DNA from 3 places in the Bradyrhizobium sp. CCBAU 25360 genome. Region 3 is predicted to be linked to each of the others. Evidence: predicted binding sites of a transcription regulator. Region 3 holds the regulator's gene; each other region holds the start of a gene.
What was found. The regulator LexA, encoded in region 3, represses DNA repair genes until DNA is damaged. The targets are predictions, from matches to a motif close to TGTTCNNNNTGTGTTCNG.
Positions count from the first base shown of each region.

Region 1: XH81_RS20925 (YifB family Mg chelatase-like AAA ATPase) is a predicted target of LexA. The motif match lies at 4,432-4,449, and genes of this name have one in related genera.
Region 2: XH81_RS13740 (single-stranded DNA-binding protein) is a predicted target of LexA. The motif match lies at 2,154-2,171, and genes of this name have one in related genera.

Region 1 covers NZ_LBJA01000040.1:303,667-309,773, forward strand. The annotation lists gene XH81_RS20900 (type II and III secretion system protein family protein) at 1-1,072, shown strand, start outside; gene XH81_RS20905 (CpaD family pilus assembly protein) at 1,128-1,862, shown strand; gene XH81_RS20910 (AAA family ATPase) at 1,859-3,148, shown strand; gene XH81_RS20915 (tetratricopeptide repeat protein) at 3,170-3,955, opposite strand; gene XH81_RS20920 (PilZ domain-containing protein) at 4,035-4,280, opposite strand; gene XH81_RS20925 (YifB family Mg chelatase-like AAA ATPase) at 4,509-6,047, shown strand.
Region 2 covers NZ_LBJA01000036.1:169,852-175,958, forward strand. The annotation lists gene XH81_RS13730 (outer membrane protein) at 218-892, opposite strand; gene XH81_RS13735 (outer membrane protein) at 1,128-1,877, opposite strand; gene XH81_RS13740 (single-stranded DNA-binding protein) at 2,327-2,824, shown strand; gene gyrA (DNA gyrase subunit A) at 3,182-5,920, shown strand; gene XH81_RS13750 (phosphotransferase family protein) at 5,930-6,107, opposite strand, start outside.
Region 3 covers NZ_LBJA01000036.1:45,708-51,814, reverse strand. The annotation lists gene XH81_RS13165 (HAD-IA family hydrolase) at 1-495, shown strand, start outside; gene XH81_RS13160 (hypothetical protein) at 665-871, shown strand; gene XH81_RS13155 (molybdopterin molybdotransferase MoeA) at 1,095-2,306, shown strand; gene lexA (transcriptional repressor LexA) at 2,483-3,184, shown strand; gene XH81_RS13145 (hypothetical protein) at 3,746-4,180, shown strand; gene XH81_RS13140 (GAF domain-containing protein) at 4,397-5,338, shown strand; partial or broken gene XH81_RS13135 (ComEC/Rec2 family competence protein) at 5,348-6,107, opposite strand, start outside.

The sequences.
Region 1 (6,107 bases), on a different contig from region 3:
CCAGTCGCTGCCGGGCGTCCAGATCGAAGGCGTCGGCGACAGCGTGATGCTGACCGGATCGGTGTCGAGCCCAGTCGAGGCCCAGCAGGCCGGCGAGGTCGCCGCAAAACTGGTCGGCGGCTCGGACAAGGTCGTCAACAGCATCGTCGTGCGCGGCCGCGACCAGGTGATGCTCAAGGTCGTCGTCGGCGAAGTGCGCCGCGACATCGTCAAGCAGCTCGGCGTCGATCTCAGCGCCAGCCTGAACGCCGGCACCGCGGTGGTGAATTTCAACAATTCCAACCCGTTCTCGGTCTCGGGCGGACCGATCGTCGGCAGCAACGGGCTCGGCGTCGCCGGCCTCGCCAAGGGCGTCGCCACCGTCAGCGCCACCATGCGCGCGATGGAAAGCGCCGGCGTCATGCGCACGCTCGCCGAACCGAGCCTGACCGCGATCTCGGGCGAATCCGCCACCTTCATCGCCGGCGGCGAATTCCCGATCCCGGCAGGCTATTCCTGCGATCCGGTCACCCACGTCTGTACCACCCAGGTCACCTACAAGAAGTTCGGCATCTCCCTGAACTTCACTCCCGTCGTGCTCAGCGAAGGTCGCATCAGCCTGCGCGTGATGACCGAGGTCTCGGAGCTGTCGAATACGAATTCGATCACGTTGACCCAGGCGGTGTCCTCGACCTCGAGCAACTCGATCACCATCCCCTCGATCCAGACTCGCCGCGCCGAGACGACGCTGGAAATTCCCTCGGGCGGCTCGATGGCGATGGCCGGCCTGATCCAGCAGCAGACCAAGCAGGCGATCAACGGCCTGCCCGGCGTCGACCAGGTGCCAATCATCGGCGCGCTGTTCCGCAGCCAGGACTTCGTCAACAACGAGACCGAGCTGATGGTGATCGTGACGCCCTATGTGGTGCGCGCGGTCGCCCAGAAGGAATTGGCGCGGCCCGACGACGGCTTCGCGCCAGCCTCGGACGCGCAGACCGCACTGCTCGGCCGCATGAACCGCCTCTATGGCATCGCGCGTCGCGTCGATCCGATCGCCGGCGCGCCCGGCGATTTCGGCTTCATCATCGACTGAGACGAACGGACGGCTGGGGAACGGGGCGGGAATCGGGGCAAGAGGGGACGAAGCGATGACGAAGACGACAGCCGATCGACGTCGCAATCTAGGCGTTGCGCTGGCACTGACGGGGCTCTCCGTCATGCTGGGCGCCTGCAACACCACCGGCGAGATCGTCACCCAGACGGTGCCGACCGACTATCGCCAGCGCCACCCGATCGCGGTGCAGGAAGGCAAGAAGTCGATCGTGATCTTCGTCGGCAAGGCGAGGGGCGGCCTGTCGGCCGCGCAGCATTCGGACGTCGCGGGCATCGCCCGGGACTGGGTGCGCGAAGGCACCGGCTCCGTCGTCGTCGACGTTCCCGTCGACGCTGCGAATTCGCGCGCGGCGGCTGCGACCTATCGGGAAATCCGTTCCGTGCTCGCATCCGGCGGCGTGCCGTCGCGTGCCATCGTCCAGCATCCCTATCGCCCTGAAGATCCCGGGCTGCTGCCCACCATCCGCCTGAGCTATTCGAAGATCGCCGCGGTCGCCGGCCCCTGCGGGCTGTGGCCGGAAGACCTCGGCCCCAACATCCTCGATCCCGGCTACAACGAGAACCGGCCCTACTTCAATCTGGGCTGCGCCAGCCAGCGCAATCTCGCCGCGATGATCGACAATCCGGCCGACCTCGAGCAGCCGCGATCCGAGACGCCGGCCTATACCGCGCGGCGCGACATCGCCTTTGATCGCTACCGCAAGGGCACTGCGATCTCGACTCCCAATTCCGAGGCCGACAGGGCCAAGCTCAGCGACACAGGCAAATGACGGGCATCCACGACGAAGAAGCGGACGATCCGCAGCACCCCGAGGAACACATTGCGCCGGTTCCCCGCATTTCGGTGCAGGCCTTTTGCGAGACCGAGAAGACGCTGGCCGCGGTAACCGCGGCCGGGCAGGACCGCCGGCTCGCCAAGGCGCACCTCACCGCCAAGGACGGTGGCCTTGCCGCGGCGATCGAAGTCTATGAATCGATGCCGACGCCGAACGTGATCGTGATCGAATCCGACGGCACGCGCGACATCCTCGAGGGACTGGACGACCTCGCCGGCGTCTGCGACCCCGGCACACGCGTGGTCGTGATCGGCAATCCCAACGACACCGCGCCCTATCGCGAGCTGGTGCGCCGCGGCGTCAACGATTATGTGGTGGGACCGGTCGAAACCCTCGACGTGGTCCGCTCCATCTGCAGCCTGTTCTCGGCCTCCGAGGCCATCATCACCGGCCGCGTCATCGCGGTGGTGGGCGCCAAGGGCGGCGTCGGCGCCTCCACCGTCGCGCACAATTTGGCCTGGACCATCGCCCGTGACCTCGCGCTCGATTCCGTCGTGATCGACCTCGACCTCGCCTTCGGCACCGCAGGCCTCGACTACAACCAGGACCCGGTGCAGGGTATCGCCAACGCGGTGCTGTCGCAGGACCGGCCGGACACGGCGCTGATGGAGCGCCTGCTCTCCAAATGCACCGAGCGCCTCAGCCTGCTCGCGGCGCCTGCCACCCTCGACCGCGTCTACGATTTCGGCGCCGAAGCTTTCGACGCCGTGTTCGACACGCTGCGCATGACCACGCCCTGCATCGTGCTCGACGTTCCCCACCAATGGTCCGGCTGGACGCGGCGCGCGCTGGTGAACGCCGACGACATCGTCATCGTGGCCGAGCCCGATCTCGCCAATTTGCGCAACACCAAGAACATGCTGAGCGTGCTGAAGGCGGCGCGGCCGAACGACCGGCCGCCGCTGTATTGCATCAACCAGGTCGGCATGCACAAGCGCGCGGAGATCGAGGTCAAGGCGTTCGCCAAGACCATGGAAAGCCAGCCGATCGCGGTGATCCCGTTCGATTCAAAGCTGTTCTCCACCGCCGCCAATAACGGCCAGATGATCGCGGAGGTCTCCAAGAACCACCGCACCACCGAGCTGTTCCAGAACATGGCGAACCGCCTCGCCGGCCGCGGCGAGGTGAAGAAGCCGAAGCGCTCGCTGCTCGGACCGCTGCTGAAGAAGTTGAAGGGCAAGTCAAGCCGCAACTCGGCGCCGCATCGCAAGGCGTCGTAAGCGTACACCAAAAGGGGCGGACTACTTGTCCGCCCGCTGCTGCTTCTTCGCCAGCAGCTGCCGCAGCGCCGCGACCTTGGCCGCGGCCTGGTCCGGCGGCAAATCTGCCTTCACGAGGATTTCGGCCTCGGCCTCGCGGCCCTGCAATCCCAGCACGAGCGCGAGATTGGCGCGGACCCGCGCATCGTTCTGATTGCGCTGATAAGCGCGGCCGAGCACCTGTTCGGCCTTCGGCAGATTGTTTTGCAGCATATAGGACAGGCCGAGATTGGACAGCACGGTCGGCTCGTCCGGCACGATCTTCAACGCCGCGGCATAATATTGCTGCGCCTCCTCGTTGCGGCCGAGCTGATCGAGCGCCGCACCTTGCGCCGACAGGATGCGCCAGTCCGGATCCTCCGGCGCATGCGCGCGGCTGAGGACGTCGAAGGCCTGCTGGAAATTGCCGCTGTCGGCGAGCGCGCGGCCATAGCCGGCGAGCAGCGCCTTGTTGCTGGGATGGGCGAGCACCGCCTGCTCCATGACCGCAACCGCCTGCGCGCGCTGGCCGGTCTCGCGCAGCGCCTTGCCGTAGGCGAGCGCAACGTTGGGATCACTGGGCTTGGCGCGATAGCGCTCGCGCAACGCATCCATGTCGGACCTGGCGTCAGCCTTGGCGTCGGCCTTGACAGCCGTTTCCGATCTGACGCCAAGCGCGCCGGTCACATCCTCGATGCCGGCGGTCTGGCAACCGCCGAGGACGAGCACCAGGAGTGCGGGAAGCAGCAATCTCGCCGGGGGAGAGGCGAGGGACGAACGCTTGGACATACTCTGATCACTCGGCAACTGATCAGAGATGCTTACCGATTAACGCTAAAGTCCCGTTAAGGACGCGGCCTGGGAGATCTTAGTCGGTGAACTCGGCACCGAATTCGCAGCCGATGCGCCAGCGCAGGCGGCATTGGCGGGAATAATCAGGTGCGAAAATGATGGTGAATTGCGGCGGCACTTCCAGGAATTCCGCCACCACCTTCACGCCGCCATCCGAAATATCGGTGATCGTGCAGTCCCGCGGCAGCGAGCCCGCGCCAAAATGGATCTTGGCGAGCCGGCTGCACACCCGACGTTCGCTTCTCCGGCGATTTGCAAGCATTTGAATTGTTCACCCGTTAGACCACGGCCCATCCCGCAGCCTCAGGAATAGCGGACATTCGTTGGAATGTGCTGAGGACAGAAGCCGGCATTCGAGGCTTAGTGTCGGCGTGGCGTTTACGATTGGTTAGGGCTTGCTCGCCCTCCGGGATCGTTCCCGTATTGTTCTTGCGGAGAAGGTCCGTCTCTGCTACCCCTAATTGTGCGAGAGGGGCAGGCTGGTTTGAGCATGGTTCAGCGGGTTTCCACCGTCGCCTTCGAGGGGATCGAGGCCCGTGCGGTCGACGTGCAGGTGCAGGTCGCGCCGGGCCTGCCGGCATTTGCCATCGTCGGCCTGCCGGACAAGGCGGTGTCGGAGGCGCGCGAGCGGGTGCGCTCGGCGCTGATCGCCTCAGGGTTGGCGCTGCCGGCGCGGCGGATCATCGTCAACCTGGCGCCGGCCGACCTTCCGAAGGAAGGCAGCCATTACGACCTGCCGATCGCACTCGGCCTGATGGCGGCGATCGGGGCGATCCCGCCGGATGCGCTGACCGGTTTCACCGTTCTCGGCGAACTCGGCCTCGACGGCTCGATCGCGCCCGTGGCCGGCGTTCTTCCCGCCGCGTTCGGCGCCAATATGCGCGAGGAAGGGCTGATCTGCCCCGCCTCGTGCGGTTCCGAAGCGGCGTGGGCGAGCCCGGACATCCAGATCATCGCGGCGAGCTCGCTGATCCAGATCGCCAATCACTTCAAGGGCACCCAGGTGCTGTCGCGGCCGTCACCGAAGGTGCATGAGCCCGCCGCCTCCACGCTCGACCTGCGCGACATCAAGGGCCAGGAAAGCGCCAAGCGCGCGCTGGAGATCGCGGCCGCCGGCGGGCATCATTTGCTCATGATCGGGGCGCCCGGCGCCGGCAAATCGATGCTCGCGGCGCGCCTGCCCTCGATCCTGCCGCCGCTGTCACCGAGCGAACTGCTCGAGGTCTCGATGATCGCCTCCGTTGCCGGCGAAATCGAGGGCGGCGCGCTGACGGCCAAGCGGCCGTTCCGCTCGCCGCATCATTCCGCGAGCATGGCCGCGCTCACCGGCGGCGGCATGCGCGCAAAGCCCGGCGAGATCTCGCTGGCACATCAGGGCGTGCTGTTCCTCGACGAATTGCCGGAGTTCGATCCGCGCGTGCTGGATTCGCTCCGGCAGCCGCTGGAGAACGGCGAGGTCGCGGTGTCGCGCGCCAATCATCGCGTCACTTACCCTGCCCGCTTCATGCTGGTCGCGGCGATGAATCCGTGCCGCTGCGGCAACGCGTTCGAGCCGGGCTATGCCTGCAAGCGCGGCCGCGTCGACCGCTGCACCGGCGACTACCAGGCGCGCATCTCCGGACCACTGATGGACCGTATCGACCTGCGCATCGAAGTTCCCGCCGTGACCGCAGCCGACTTGATCCTGCCGCCCCCGGCGGAAGGCTCCGCCGAAGTCGCCGCCCGCGTGGCGGCAGCGCGCGACATCCAGCTCGCGCGTTATGCCGATGCCGGCCTGCCCCGTGTCCGCACCAATGCCGAGGCTCCTGCCTCTGTGCTGGAGGAGATCGCAAAGCCGGACGCGCAGGGCCAGAAGCTGCTGCGCGACGCTGCCGAGACCATGCGGCTGTCGGCGCGCGGCTATCACCGCGTGCTGCGGGTGGCGCGCACGCTGGCGGACCTCGATCGCGCCGACAAGATCGGCCGGCTGCATCTCGCCGAAGCGCTGTCCTACCGCGCACTCGCGGAGGATGTGCGCCAGATGGCTTGATCATTCCGCGCATCAACCCGGCGGTAACGAGTTTCCTTTACGCTCTGCAAACCATAAGGC
Region 2 (6,107 bases), 120 kb from region 3:
TCTCTTTCTGACCTTCCGGAAAGCGGAAGAGCCAGCGGACCTATGACCCGACTAATGTCACTGCTTTACACCATTAAAGCCAAAGGTTGTGTCACCCGGGCGCCACATCTCTCCGAAAACGCGAGCGAGCCGGTTGGCGCGCGAAAAAACAAAAAGGCCGGCGCGAGGCCGGCCTTTCGTGACGATGTGACGTCGGTAGTGATCAGTGCTTCGCAGATCAGTACTTGGCAACCACCGGGGCGCCGAAGTGGTAGTTCACGCCGACCTGCACGGTGTGGAAGTTGAGCGTGCCGGTGGTGACCGGAGCGCCGAGACCGGAGAAGTAGGTCTCGCCGCCGAGGCTGCGATAGAGGTACTCGCCCTTGACCGACCACTGCGGAGCGAAGAACGCCTCGACGCCGGCGCCGACGGTCCAGCCCGAGTGGAACTTGCTGTCGGAGACGGTCACGCCGAGAGCGCTGACGCTGACCTTGTTGTCGATCCAGGCGTAACCACCGGTGCCGTAGAACAGCACGTTGTTGACGGCCCAGCCGATGCGGCCGCGGACGGTGCCGAGCGCGTCGGTCTTGGACGACACGGTGATGCCGAGAGCGGTCGCCGAGGCGCTGACGTCAGCCCAGGAACCATCGGCCTCGATGCCGAACACGACGTTGCCGGCCTGCCAGTTGTAGCCGGCGGTGCCACCGACGAAGCCACCCTTCATCTTCGGGTCGCCGGAAGCGCTTTCCCAGGCGCCGCCACCGACGATACCGAGGTAGAAGCCGGTCCAGTTGTAGACGGCCGCCGCCGGAGCGATCGGAGCCTTGGTGTAGGGGCGGGCTGCGAGGTCGGCCGCCGAGGCGGGCGCAGCGAGAGCGAACAAACAGGCCGAAGCCAACAAAACCTTCTTCATTTTCAACTAATCCCAGTCCCAGTTTCTGTTGTTGCCTTCCTGACCGGAAGGGCAGCGGACTCAACGGCCCAACTGACGCCGTACTTACACCACCAAAGCCGCAAGTTGTGTCTCCGAAAAGCCACAGCGGTCGAAAAGGTGATGGTTACTGACTTATTGCCTCCCGTTCATGTCGCGCCAAACGAAAAAGGCCGGCGCGAGGCCGGCCTTAAACGTCAATGATGTCAGAGGGATATCAGTAGCGCGCGGCGACCGGCGCACCCCAGTTGAAGTGATAGTTCACACCTGCCTTGACCGTGTGAACGGTATCGGTCCACTCGGACCGGTTGGTCACGACGGGGCTGTACTGAATCGTGCTCTTGCCGAAATCGATGTAGTTGTATTCGACCTTGGCCGACCAGTTCGGGGCGAACATGTATTCCGCGCCGGCGCCGACGGTCCAACCCCAGCGGGTGTTGTTCTGGATGAAGACGTTTCCGGGGATGCCATCGTAGCGATGCTGAATGTCGCCGACCGCAGCGCCGCCGCTGACGAACAAGAGAGCGGGGCCGGTCGAGTAGCCGAGACGGCCCTTGATGTCGCCGAAGCCGCGGATTCTCGTGAAATAGGTGTCGCCGAGGCCGGCATTGATCTCGGCCGAACGACCGTTGATGTCAGCCCAGTGATAGTCGCCCTCGATGCCGAACACCCAGTTGGCAGCCTGCCAGTTGTAGCCGACTACGCCACCGACAAAGCCGCCGGTGGTGTCGTAGTTCTGACTTCCAGCAAAGATCGCCGTATTCGGACCGCCAAAGAAGGTTTCGTCGCTGCGGCCCCAGGCACCACCGCCCTGCACACCAATGTAGAAACCGGTCCAGGTATAGATCGGAGCGGGGGGCGCGATCGGCGCCTTTGTATAGGGACGGGCTGCAAGGTCGGCAGCACCGGCCGGAGCCGAGAGGGTCAGCGCAACCGCGCCGGCAAAGCCAATCAAAATCTTCTTCACTGTAATCTCCCCAGTCGTGTCCGCCTCTCTGAGTTCCCCAAGGCGGACTATCAGGCGCGAGGCCCATTGCATCAATTCCCAAGCACGACGATAGCTCGATTCTGCGGCAGAGTCCGTGCCCGGAGTGCAACAGTTGGGTGTAATCGACCTACTTCTAACTTAATGAATGTTAAGTGATTTTGCCGTTCACGGGAACCTCGATTTGGTTCCATCCCAATTGCCATCACAGCGCCATTTAGACGCCATCCCGTCTCCACATTTGGCGGCGATTTCTGCAGGAACAAATCTGGAACAGACCGCCGGTCGGTGCTATATGTGGGGATAACCTTGGGGGTGACGGGCTGAGCAGCCCCTGCAAGCGTATAGGGTCGCCCTAACAGGGCGCAGAGGAGCGCGGGCAGTGCGCTCGGCCTTAGGAAATTCAGTGGCATTCGGAGTGGAGAGCGGCGATGGCGGGAAGCGTCAACAAGGTCATTCTGGTTGGAAATCTCGGCAAGGATCCTGAAATCCGCCGCACCCAGGACGGGCGGCCGATCGCGAATCTGAGCATCGCGACCTCCGAGACCTGGCGCGACAAGAACAGCGGCGAGCGCAAGGAAAAGACCGAGTGGCATCGGGTCGTGATTTTCAATGAAGGGCTCTGCAAGGTCGCCGAGCAGTACCTGAAGAAGGGCGCGAAGGTTTACATCGAGGGCGCGCTGCAGACCCGCAAATGGACCGACCAGAGCGGCGTCGAGAAATACTCGACGGAGGTCGTGCTCCAGGGCTTCAACTCGACGCTCACGATGCTCGACGGCCGTGGCGGCGGCGGCGGAGGCGGCAGCTTCGGCGACGAGCCGGGCGGCGATTTCGGCTCCTCCGGACCCGTCAGCAGCGCACCGCGCCGTCCCGTGGCCGCCGGCGGCGGTGGCCGCAACAGCGACATGGACGACGACATCCCGTTCTGAGCAGGGACCGGACGATGAGGGGGCGCAGGCCGGCTGAGCGGCGCCTTCCCATTTCGTGTCAGCAAACCTTACTAATCGGCAGAAAGGGCTCGGGATTTCCGGGCCCGCTTCATGTTTGGGTTGAACTCGGATTGCGCCAGAGCAATCGCGTCGATGGCGCGCGCCGGCCGCGCGATTGACGAGGTCCCGGAGGTGATTTCGGAAGGCCTGTTCCGGGTCCCTCCGAGACGCTCTCCGTAAGGCCGTAAGTTGTTGGAAAAATAAGCGGAAAAAGCGCTTCCCTGAAGCCTGCGAGGGTGGTTATCAGGGTCTCGATGCGCTATATGATTCCCAGCTAAAACCTCACCGGATTTCCCCTTGGCTGACGACGACGACAAGCCCGGCGACCAGCCGGCGCAACCCTCGGATATTCGCCCCGTCTCCATCTTCGAGGAGATGAAGAAGTCCTATCTCGACTACGCCATGAGCGTGATCGTGGCGCGGGCGCTGCCTGATGCCCGGGACGGTCTGAAGCCGGTGCACCGCCGCATCCTGTTCTCGATGAACGAGCAGGGGCACACGCCCGACAAGAAGTACGTCAAATCCGCCCGCGTGGTCGGTGACGTCATCGGTAAGTACCACCCGCACGGCGACCAGTCGATCTACGACGCCATGGTCCGCATGGCGCAGGACTTCTCGATGCGGGTGCCGCTGATCGACGGCCAGGGCAATTTCGGCTCGGTCGACGGCGATCCCCCGGCCGCCTATCGTTACACCGAAGCGCGCCTGACCAAGGCCGCGCTGGCCCTGCTGGCCGACATCGACAAGGACACCGTCGATTTCCAGCCGAACTACGACAACAACGAGACCGAACCGTCGGTCTTGCCGGCCAAGTTCCCGAACCTTCTCGTCAACGGCGCCGGCGGCATTGCGGTCGGCATGGCCACCAATATCCCGCCGCACAATCTCGGCGAGGTCATCGACGCCTGCGTCGCGCTGATCGACAACCCCGCGCTCACCATCGACGAGCTCATCAACATCGTGCCGGGACCGGATTTCCCGACCGGCGGCGTCATTCTCGGACGCGCGGGCATCCGTGCGGCCTATCACCTCGGCCGCGGCTCGGTCGTCATGCGCGGCAAGGTCGCGATCGAGACCATCCGCAAGGAGCGCGAGGCGATCATCATCACCGAGATCCCCTACCAGGTGAACAAGGCGACGATGGTCGAGCGCATCGCCGAGCTGGTCAAGGAAAAGAAGATCGAGGGCATCGGTGACCTCCGCGATGAATCGGACCGCGACGGTTACCGCGTCGTCATCGAATTGAAACGCGACGCCGTGCCGGATGTGGTGCTGAACCAGCTGTACCGTTTCACGCCGCTGCAAACCAGCTTCGGCGTCAACATGGTGGCGCTCGACAGCGGCCGTCCTCGGATCATGCATCTGAAGGACCTGCTCGCGATCTTCGTCGACTTCCGTGAGCGGGTCGTCACGCGTCGCACCAAGTACCTGCTCGCCAAGGCGCGCGATCGCGCCCATATTTTGGTTGGTCTCGCGATCGCGGTGGCCAATATCGACGAGATGATCCGCGTGATCCGGACCTCGCCGGACCCGACCACCGCGCGCGACACCCTGATGTCGCGCGACTGGCCGGCCCGGGATGTCGAGGACATGCTGACCCTGATCGACGATCCCCGTCACCGCATCAGCGCGGACGGCACGATCCGGCTGTCGATGGAGCAGGCCAGGGCCATTCTCGATCTGCGCCTGCAGCGCCTCACCGCACTCGGCCGCGACGAAATCCGCGACGAGCTCGACAAGCTCGCCGGCGAGATCGCCGATTATCTCGACATCCTGCGCTCGCGCGAGCGCGTGCTGGGCATCATCAAGACCGAGCTTGCCGAGGTGAAGGCCGAGTTCGCCACACCGCGGCGCACCGTCATCATCGAGCAGGAAGGCGAGGTCGAGGACGAGGACCTGATCCAGCGCGAGGACATGGTCGTCACGGTGTCCCATGCCGGCTACGTCAAGCGCGTGCCGCTGTCGGCCTACCGGGCGCAGCGCCGCGGCGGCAAGGGCCGCGCCGGCATGCAGACCCGCGACGAGGATTTCGTTAGCCGCCTGTTCGTGGCCTCCACGCACACGCCGGTGCTGTTCTTCTCCTCGCGTGGCCAGGTCTACAAGGAGAAGGTCTGGCGTCTGCCGATGGCCGCGCCGAACGCGCGCGGCAAGGCGCTGATCAACATCCTGCCGCTGGAGCAGGGCGAGCGCATCACCACCATCATGCCGCTGCCGGAGGACGAATCCACCTGGGGCAACCTCGACGTGATGTTCGCCACCACGGGCGGCAATGTCCGGCGCAACAAGCTGTCGGACTTCGTCGACGTCCGCCGCTCCGGCATCATCGCCATGAAGCTCGACGACGGCGAGTCGATCGTCGACGTGCAGATCTGTACCGAGCGCGACGACGTGCTGCTGACCGCCGCCGGCGGCCAGTGCATCCGCTTCCCGGTCCCCGATGTGCGCGTGTTCACCGGGCGCACCTCGATGGGCGTGCGCGGAATCGCGCTCGGCGAAGGCGACAAGGTGATCTCGCTGGCGATCCTGCGCCATGTCGAGACTACCTCGGACGAGCGTTCGGCCTACCTGAAGATGCGCCGCGCCGTCGCCGGCGAAGCTGCGGCCGAAGACGCCGCCGTGGACGCCGAGGCCGAGGAGACCTCCGGCAGCTTCCAGCTCGCGCAGGAGCGATACGCCGAGATGTCGGCGCAGGAGCAGGTCGTGCTGACCGTCTCCGTCAACGGCTATGGCAAGCGGACATTGTCCTACGAGTACCGCACCACCGGCCGCGGCGGCAAAGGCATCGTCGCCATGAGCGTCAACAACCGCAACGGCAATCTGGTCGCGTCCTTCCCGGTGGAGGATGCCGATCAGATCATGCTGGTCACCGACAAGGGCCAGCTGATCCGCTGCCCGGTCGAAGGCATCCGCATCGCCGGCCGCTCGACCCAGGGCGTGATCGTGTTCGACACCGCCGAGGACGAGCATGTCGTCTCGGTCGAGCACATCACGGAAGAGGCGGAGAGCGGGAACGGTGAGAACGGGAACGGGGCGTGATGCCCCGTTCTACACGCCGTTCGCAAGCTCGCTCGTGAGATCGGCAAGCGCCTCTCGCTTGCCGATCTGTGCCATCCAGCACCAGAGCTCCAGCGTGCAGTACAGCCGATAGAGATCGAGCGTCTCCTGCCAGTCGGGGCGTCCCATCTGACCACAGCCGGCGAGCAATCCGTCGCGCTTTGGCGCA
Region 3 (6,107 bases):
GTCGCGCGCTATGTGCGTGACGAGGCTTACCGGCTGCACGAGGTCGGCAAGATCAGCGACGAGGACTATTTCGCTTCGCTGCGTGCTTCGCTCGGCATCGGCATTTCGGACGCCCAGTTCCTGGAAGGCTGGAACGCGATCTTCGCCGGCGAGATGCCTGATATCGCCGAGCTGCTGCCGCGCGCGGCGAAACAGATGCCGCTCTATGCCTTCTCCAACACCAACCGGCCGCATGTTGACTATTTCTCGAAGGAATATGGCGAACTGCTCGGCCATTTCCGCGCGCTGTATCTGTCGTCCAGCATCGGCCTGCGCAAACCCGACGCGGAAGCCTTCGACCATGTCGTCGCCGCGATCGGCGTGCCCGCAGCACGTATCGTGTTCTTCGACGACCTCGCCGAGAACATCGAAGGCGCGCGGTCGCGCGGGCTGACGGCGGTGCATGTGACGTCGCCGCGCGACGTCGAGAACGCCTTGAAGGCATTGGGCATCTGACGATCTCCGCTCATCGGGAGGCGCCAACGTCGGGCAGCCTTCCCGGACCCAATTTTGCCCAAAATGAGGAACCAGAGCGCTTTGTGCATTTTTGTACGGAGTTCCGGGAACGGAATGGCCCCTTCCGGACTCTTGAGTCCGTTGGGACTTCTACACCGGACTTATGGACGTGCTGGGCAAAACCTATCTCACCAAGCAAGCCTCTCTCCTGCTTGAATTCGCAAGAACCACCTCGGATTCTGACCTTTCCGCCAAGCTGATCAGCAAGGCCGCCGACCTGAAATCCCAGGCCGATCCGCTGCCCGACAAGGATCAAGGGCCGAAGGCTCCCGACGTCGCGATGGACGACGGGCCGGACCGGCCGAGCGGGAGTTGAGCGATGCCGGCCGTGGCACTCGTCATTCTCGTCCTCGCCATCGCCACCCTCCTGCCGATCGGCCTCGTTCTCTGGATCATGCCACGCCAGGCCTGAGCCTGCCTTCGATCCAGGGCCGGAAAGCGGCAAGATAAATTGTGGCCGCATTTTTGCCTCTGCTCCCGCGCTCGGCTAGAAGACTGTCGGAACATTTCGTCCGAACGTGCCGAGCAGGAGTTTCGCCGTGGCCTTGATGCCGGTTTCCGACGCCCTTGCTGCGGTGCTGGCGGGTGCAGAGCCGCTGCCTGCAGAGATGGTTTCACTCGACGAAGCCTACCATCGCGTGCTCGCGCAGGACGTCGCTGCGCGGCGCACCCAACCGCCCCAGGCGATGTCGGCGATGGACGGCTACGCCGTGCGCGCGGCCGATGCGGCAACGATCGATTCCAGGCTGACGATGATCGGTGAGGTCGCAGCGGGCCGTCCGTTCACGGAAAGGGTCGGCGCCGGCGAAGCCGTGCGGATCTTCACCGGCGGCGTCGTTCCCGACGGCGCCGACGCAGTCGTGATCCAGGAGGACACGATCGCCGAGGGCAAGCACATAACGATCAAGGAAGCCGCGATCGTGGGTCGGCACATCCGCCCCGCCGGCGTTGATTTCCGCGAGGGTGACGTCCTCCTGCGCAAGGGAACCCGTCTGACAGAGCGCGATCTCGCCCTCGCCGCTGGAATGAATCACCCGCAACTCGCCGTCTGCCGTCGTCCGAAGGTCGCGATCCTCGCCACCGGCGATGAACTGGTGATGCCGGGCTCGACGCCCGGGCACGGCCAGATCGTCTATTCCAACGGCTATGCCCTGCACGCGCTCGCCCGCAGCGAGGGCGCCGAGACCATCGACCTCGGTGTTGCCGCGGATACGCTGGAGGCCACCACCGCCGGCATCCGCCGCGCGCGCGAAAGCGGCGCCGACGTCCTGGTCACGACCGGGGGCGCATCGGTCGGCGACCACGATCTGGTCCAGCAGGCGCTGAAGGACGAAGGCATCGCGTTGGCGTTCTGGAAGATCGCGATGCGGCCCGGCAAGCCGATGATGCACGGACGCTTAGGGACGATGGGCGTCATTGGCCTGCCCGGCAATCCCGCGTCGTCCTACGTGTGCGCCTTCCTGTTCATGGTGCCGCTGATTCGCGCGCTGTCGGGCCGTTCGGTGATTCATCACCATCGCGAGCGCGCCGTGCTGGGCCGCGATCTCGGCGCCAATGACCAGCGCGAGGATTATCTGCGCGCGCGCCTGGAGCCGCGCGACGACGGCACGCTCGTCGCCCTTCCCGTCAGCCATCAAGACTCCTCTCTGCTTGCGAATCTTGCTGCAGCACAGGTACTTCTCGTGCGCGCACCGTTTGCGCCAAAGGCCGAGGCCGGCAGCCCCTGCGAAGTGCTGCGGCTCCCCGTCTGAACTGCGCGGCCACACGCATTCCGCGAGTTTCGCTCTGTTCACGGTAAATTAAGCAGTTGCGGAACATGTATCGAACATATAGTGTCCGTTCATGATTTGTTTCGAGGATGTAGCGGCTTATCGCTGAACTCATCGTCTCGGAATCGAACGACATCAACCGGGGGACTTTGGTCGAGATGTTAACGCGCAAACAATACGAGCTTCTGCGGTTCATCAGCGAACGCTTGAAGGAAAGCGGCGTGCCGCCGTCCTTCGACGAGATGAAGGATGCGCTCGACCTGCGCTCGAAGTCAGGCATCCACCGCCTGATCACCGCACTCGAGGAGCGCGGCTTCATCCGCCGGCTGCCCAACCGCGCCCGGGCCATCGAAGTGATCAAGCTGCCGGAGCTCCAAGCTGCCGCCGGCAACCGACGCGGCTTCACGCCAAGTGTCATCGAGGGCAATCTCGGCAAGCTACGCGCGAGCTCCAGCCCGTCCGCGGACGAGGGCGAGCGGCCCGTTGCGGTGCCCGTGATGGGCCGCATCGCGGCCGGCACCCCCATCGAGGCGTTGCAGACCCGCAGCCACACCATCAGCGTGCCGCCGGACATGCTCGGCTCCGGCGAGCATTACGCGCTCGAAGTGCGCGGCGATTCCATGGTCGAGGCCGGCATCCTCGACGGCGACATGGCGCTGATCCAGCGCAACGAGAGCGCCGATACCGGCGACATCGTGGTGGCGCTGATCGACGACGAGGAAGCCACGCTCAAGCGCTTCCGCCGCCGCGGCGCCTCGATCGCGCTGGAGCCCGCCAATGCCGCTTACGAGGTGCGCATCCTACCGCCGAACCGCGTGAAGATTCAGGGCAAGCTGATCGGGCTTTACCGCAAGTACTGATACCGGAGTCTTCAGCGCCTCGCGCGCGCCTTCGGTCGGCATCGCCGATCAGAGATTGGAGCGGATGATGGTCCGCTCCGGCTGGATAGTCTTTCTGGTTCTGCACAGATTGTCCGGCCCCTCCCCCTTTTCGCGACATCCTCGGCAGGCCGCGGGAAGCAACATCGCTTCGCGGCCTTTCGAGTTCGAGGGGGACAGCCCAAATGCGCCGGATCGTTTGAGCGCAGCCGCAGCAACGCTGGTCGCATCATCATGTCGGCTAGGACACGGCCGTGATCCAGAAAATCCGCAACGACCGCAATGCAGCGCGCACGCAACCGAGCTGACGATACTCGGGCTGGCTGGTTTCGCCGGTCGTTGACGCGCGCCTGCCAAATGCACGGAAGCCGACTTTGTTCCTATCGAATTCGGAAAAGATGGAAAAGATAATGTGATCGGGGCTCGCGGATCCCAGCCGCAGATTTGCCTACAACCAAGCAGACCGTCACGTGCTTCCACTCTGGTAGGGGCCTGCGCCTCCAAAGGGGTGCGGGTCGCTATCTCTGCATAGAGGAGCACCCGATGTGTGACTACAGCCTGCATGCCGTCGCGACGCGCCCCGCAGAAGTCGGCGAGACGATCGTCACGACAACATTCCGCGGCACCTCGACGCGCGGCTTCGCCTCCGAAGCCGATCTCTCCGTCGCGGTCTGCCTGCTGCCGGGAACGGAGCTCGCCTTCGCCGATAACGTCCGTTACGACAACCGCTGGATCTGGACGCGCACCGTCAACTCCCGCGTCGGCAAGTTCGGCAAGATCGATCCGCACATTCCCGATCGCCATCATGATGCGATCGAATTCCCGGACGGCAAATCCGTGCTGGTGACGCAGCTCGTCGAGGGCCAGCGCGCAACCGTGCTGCAACTGCCGGTGACCCAGCCGATCGGCGAGCGCGAGCACAAGCCGCAGATCATCGCCGACAGTCGCCCGACGGTCACGCGACTGCCGATCGGCTGACGCCCTCCGGCCCGGCGGGTCCGGGGCCAGGATTGAAATGCCGTCGCCGGCCGATGCCGGCGAGCCCGGTGGGTTTGTGTTTCACGAAATTCGATCGGCGAGCGCCGCCGCACCTCGTCGCCGCACGAAGTTTGGGCCGTCCTGCCTGAATTTTGAACCTCCGCTCCGCAGCCAAATGACCGATGCTGTCGTGGTTTGAGGCGGCGGACACGCTCGATGAAAACCTTTATTCGCGTTGTTGAACTCTGGGTGCCTGACCGGACGCGCATGCGGCTGGAATTCGGCGGCGGCCTTTACGATGAAGGGCTGTCCGCGTTCAAGGCCGTCAGCGAAGAGCTGCACTTCGGATATGACGAGGGGCTTCCAGGCAAGACCTGGGCCTGCGGCCATCCCGTCATCCTCACGAAATTCGCCAACTCGTATTTCAAGCGGACCGATCAGGCCGTCGCCGCCGGCCTCACCTGCGGCGTGGCGGTGCCGGTGTTTGCAGGCGAATTTCTGCAAGCCGTGATGGTGCTGTTCTGCGGCGACGACGAGGCGCATGTCGGCGCGATCGAACTCTGGCACAACGATCCTGATCTCTCCCACGAGATGGGCCTCGTCGACGGCTATTACGGCGCGGCGGACATGTTCGAATTCAACTCGCGCCACACTAAATTTCCTCGCGGCTTCGGACTTCCCGGACGCACCTGGAAGGCGGGCCTGCCGCTGATCATCAAGGACCTGCACGACGCCAAGAGCTTCCTGCGCTGGGAGGACGCAGCCAAGGTCGGGATCAATCTGGGTGTCGGCGTGCCCTACCGAACCGGCACCGACCAAACCTGGGTCCTGACTTTCCTCTCCGCGCAGGCAACGCCGATTGCGCGACGCTTCGAGATCTGGGTCCCGAACGAGGCCCGTTCGGCGCTGGTCTTTCGCGCCGGCGATTGCAGCGCGCAGACCGACCTTGCCGCCCGCTATGCCGCCAATTCCATTGCCAGAGGCGAAGGCAGCATCGGCGGCGCCTGGGCCGCCGGCATGCCCGCGCTCAACGACGATCTCACTCATGACGGCTCGATCGCGGGCTCTGAGGCCTGCGCAGCCGGGCTGAGCCGAATGGTGGCCCTGCCGGTCATCGGCAAGGCAAAGCTCGAAGCCGTGCTGGCCTGGTATCTGTAATCGATGGCGTCAATCGTCGGCCTGCAAGTCGGTCTCCGATGGCGTTGCGTCGCGGCTGCGGGGAGCCGCCTTCTGCGCAAGGCTGCCGTCGAAGTCACCTTCGCCCGCACCGGCCGGTAACCACGGGCGGTTCGTGCCTCTTGCCCTCACCGCCTGAACCGAAAAGCCGTCGCCACGCTGGGTCAATGCCAGCGCGCCCTGGCGAGCGAGCCGCTGCCGATCCACCACCATCGCCGCACAATCGTGCGGCGCGGGCCTCGACGTCACCACCAGTGCAGCCCGGTTGCAATCGTCCGCCAACGCGTCGATGCGCGAGGCCAGCGCGACCAGCCGTCCGTCTGCGAGCGGCGTTACGCAGCCCGACTCGTCGCACGATATGCCGCTCGCCAGCGCGCTACTGCCGGCATCGCGCGGATCGGCGTCGGCAGCCAACCACTCCCTCAGCACGAAATTGTCCTTGCCTGCCCTGATCAGATGCAAACGCCCGTCCCCGCCCCGCACCGCGACGCTCGCGCCGTCCCCGGCAATCAGGATATCGGGCTGCCGCACCGACAGCCCCCAGCCGATGGAAACCAGCAGCACGACGGCACCGCCCCAGCGCAACGGCGTGCGCAACAGGCCCATCACGATGACCCCCAGGCTCGCTGCGATCAGCGGCGCGATGCCGAACGCCGGGATGCGGCCGACCGCGCCCGGCAATGCCGCCACCCAGCGCGAGACCGTGACCATCCAGTCGATGCCGATCCCCATCAGCCACCAGAACACGCCG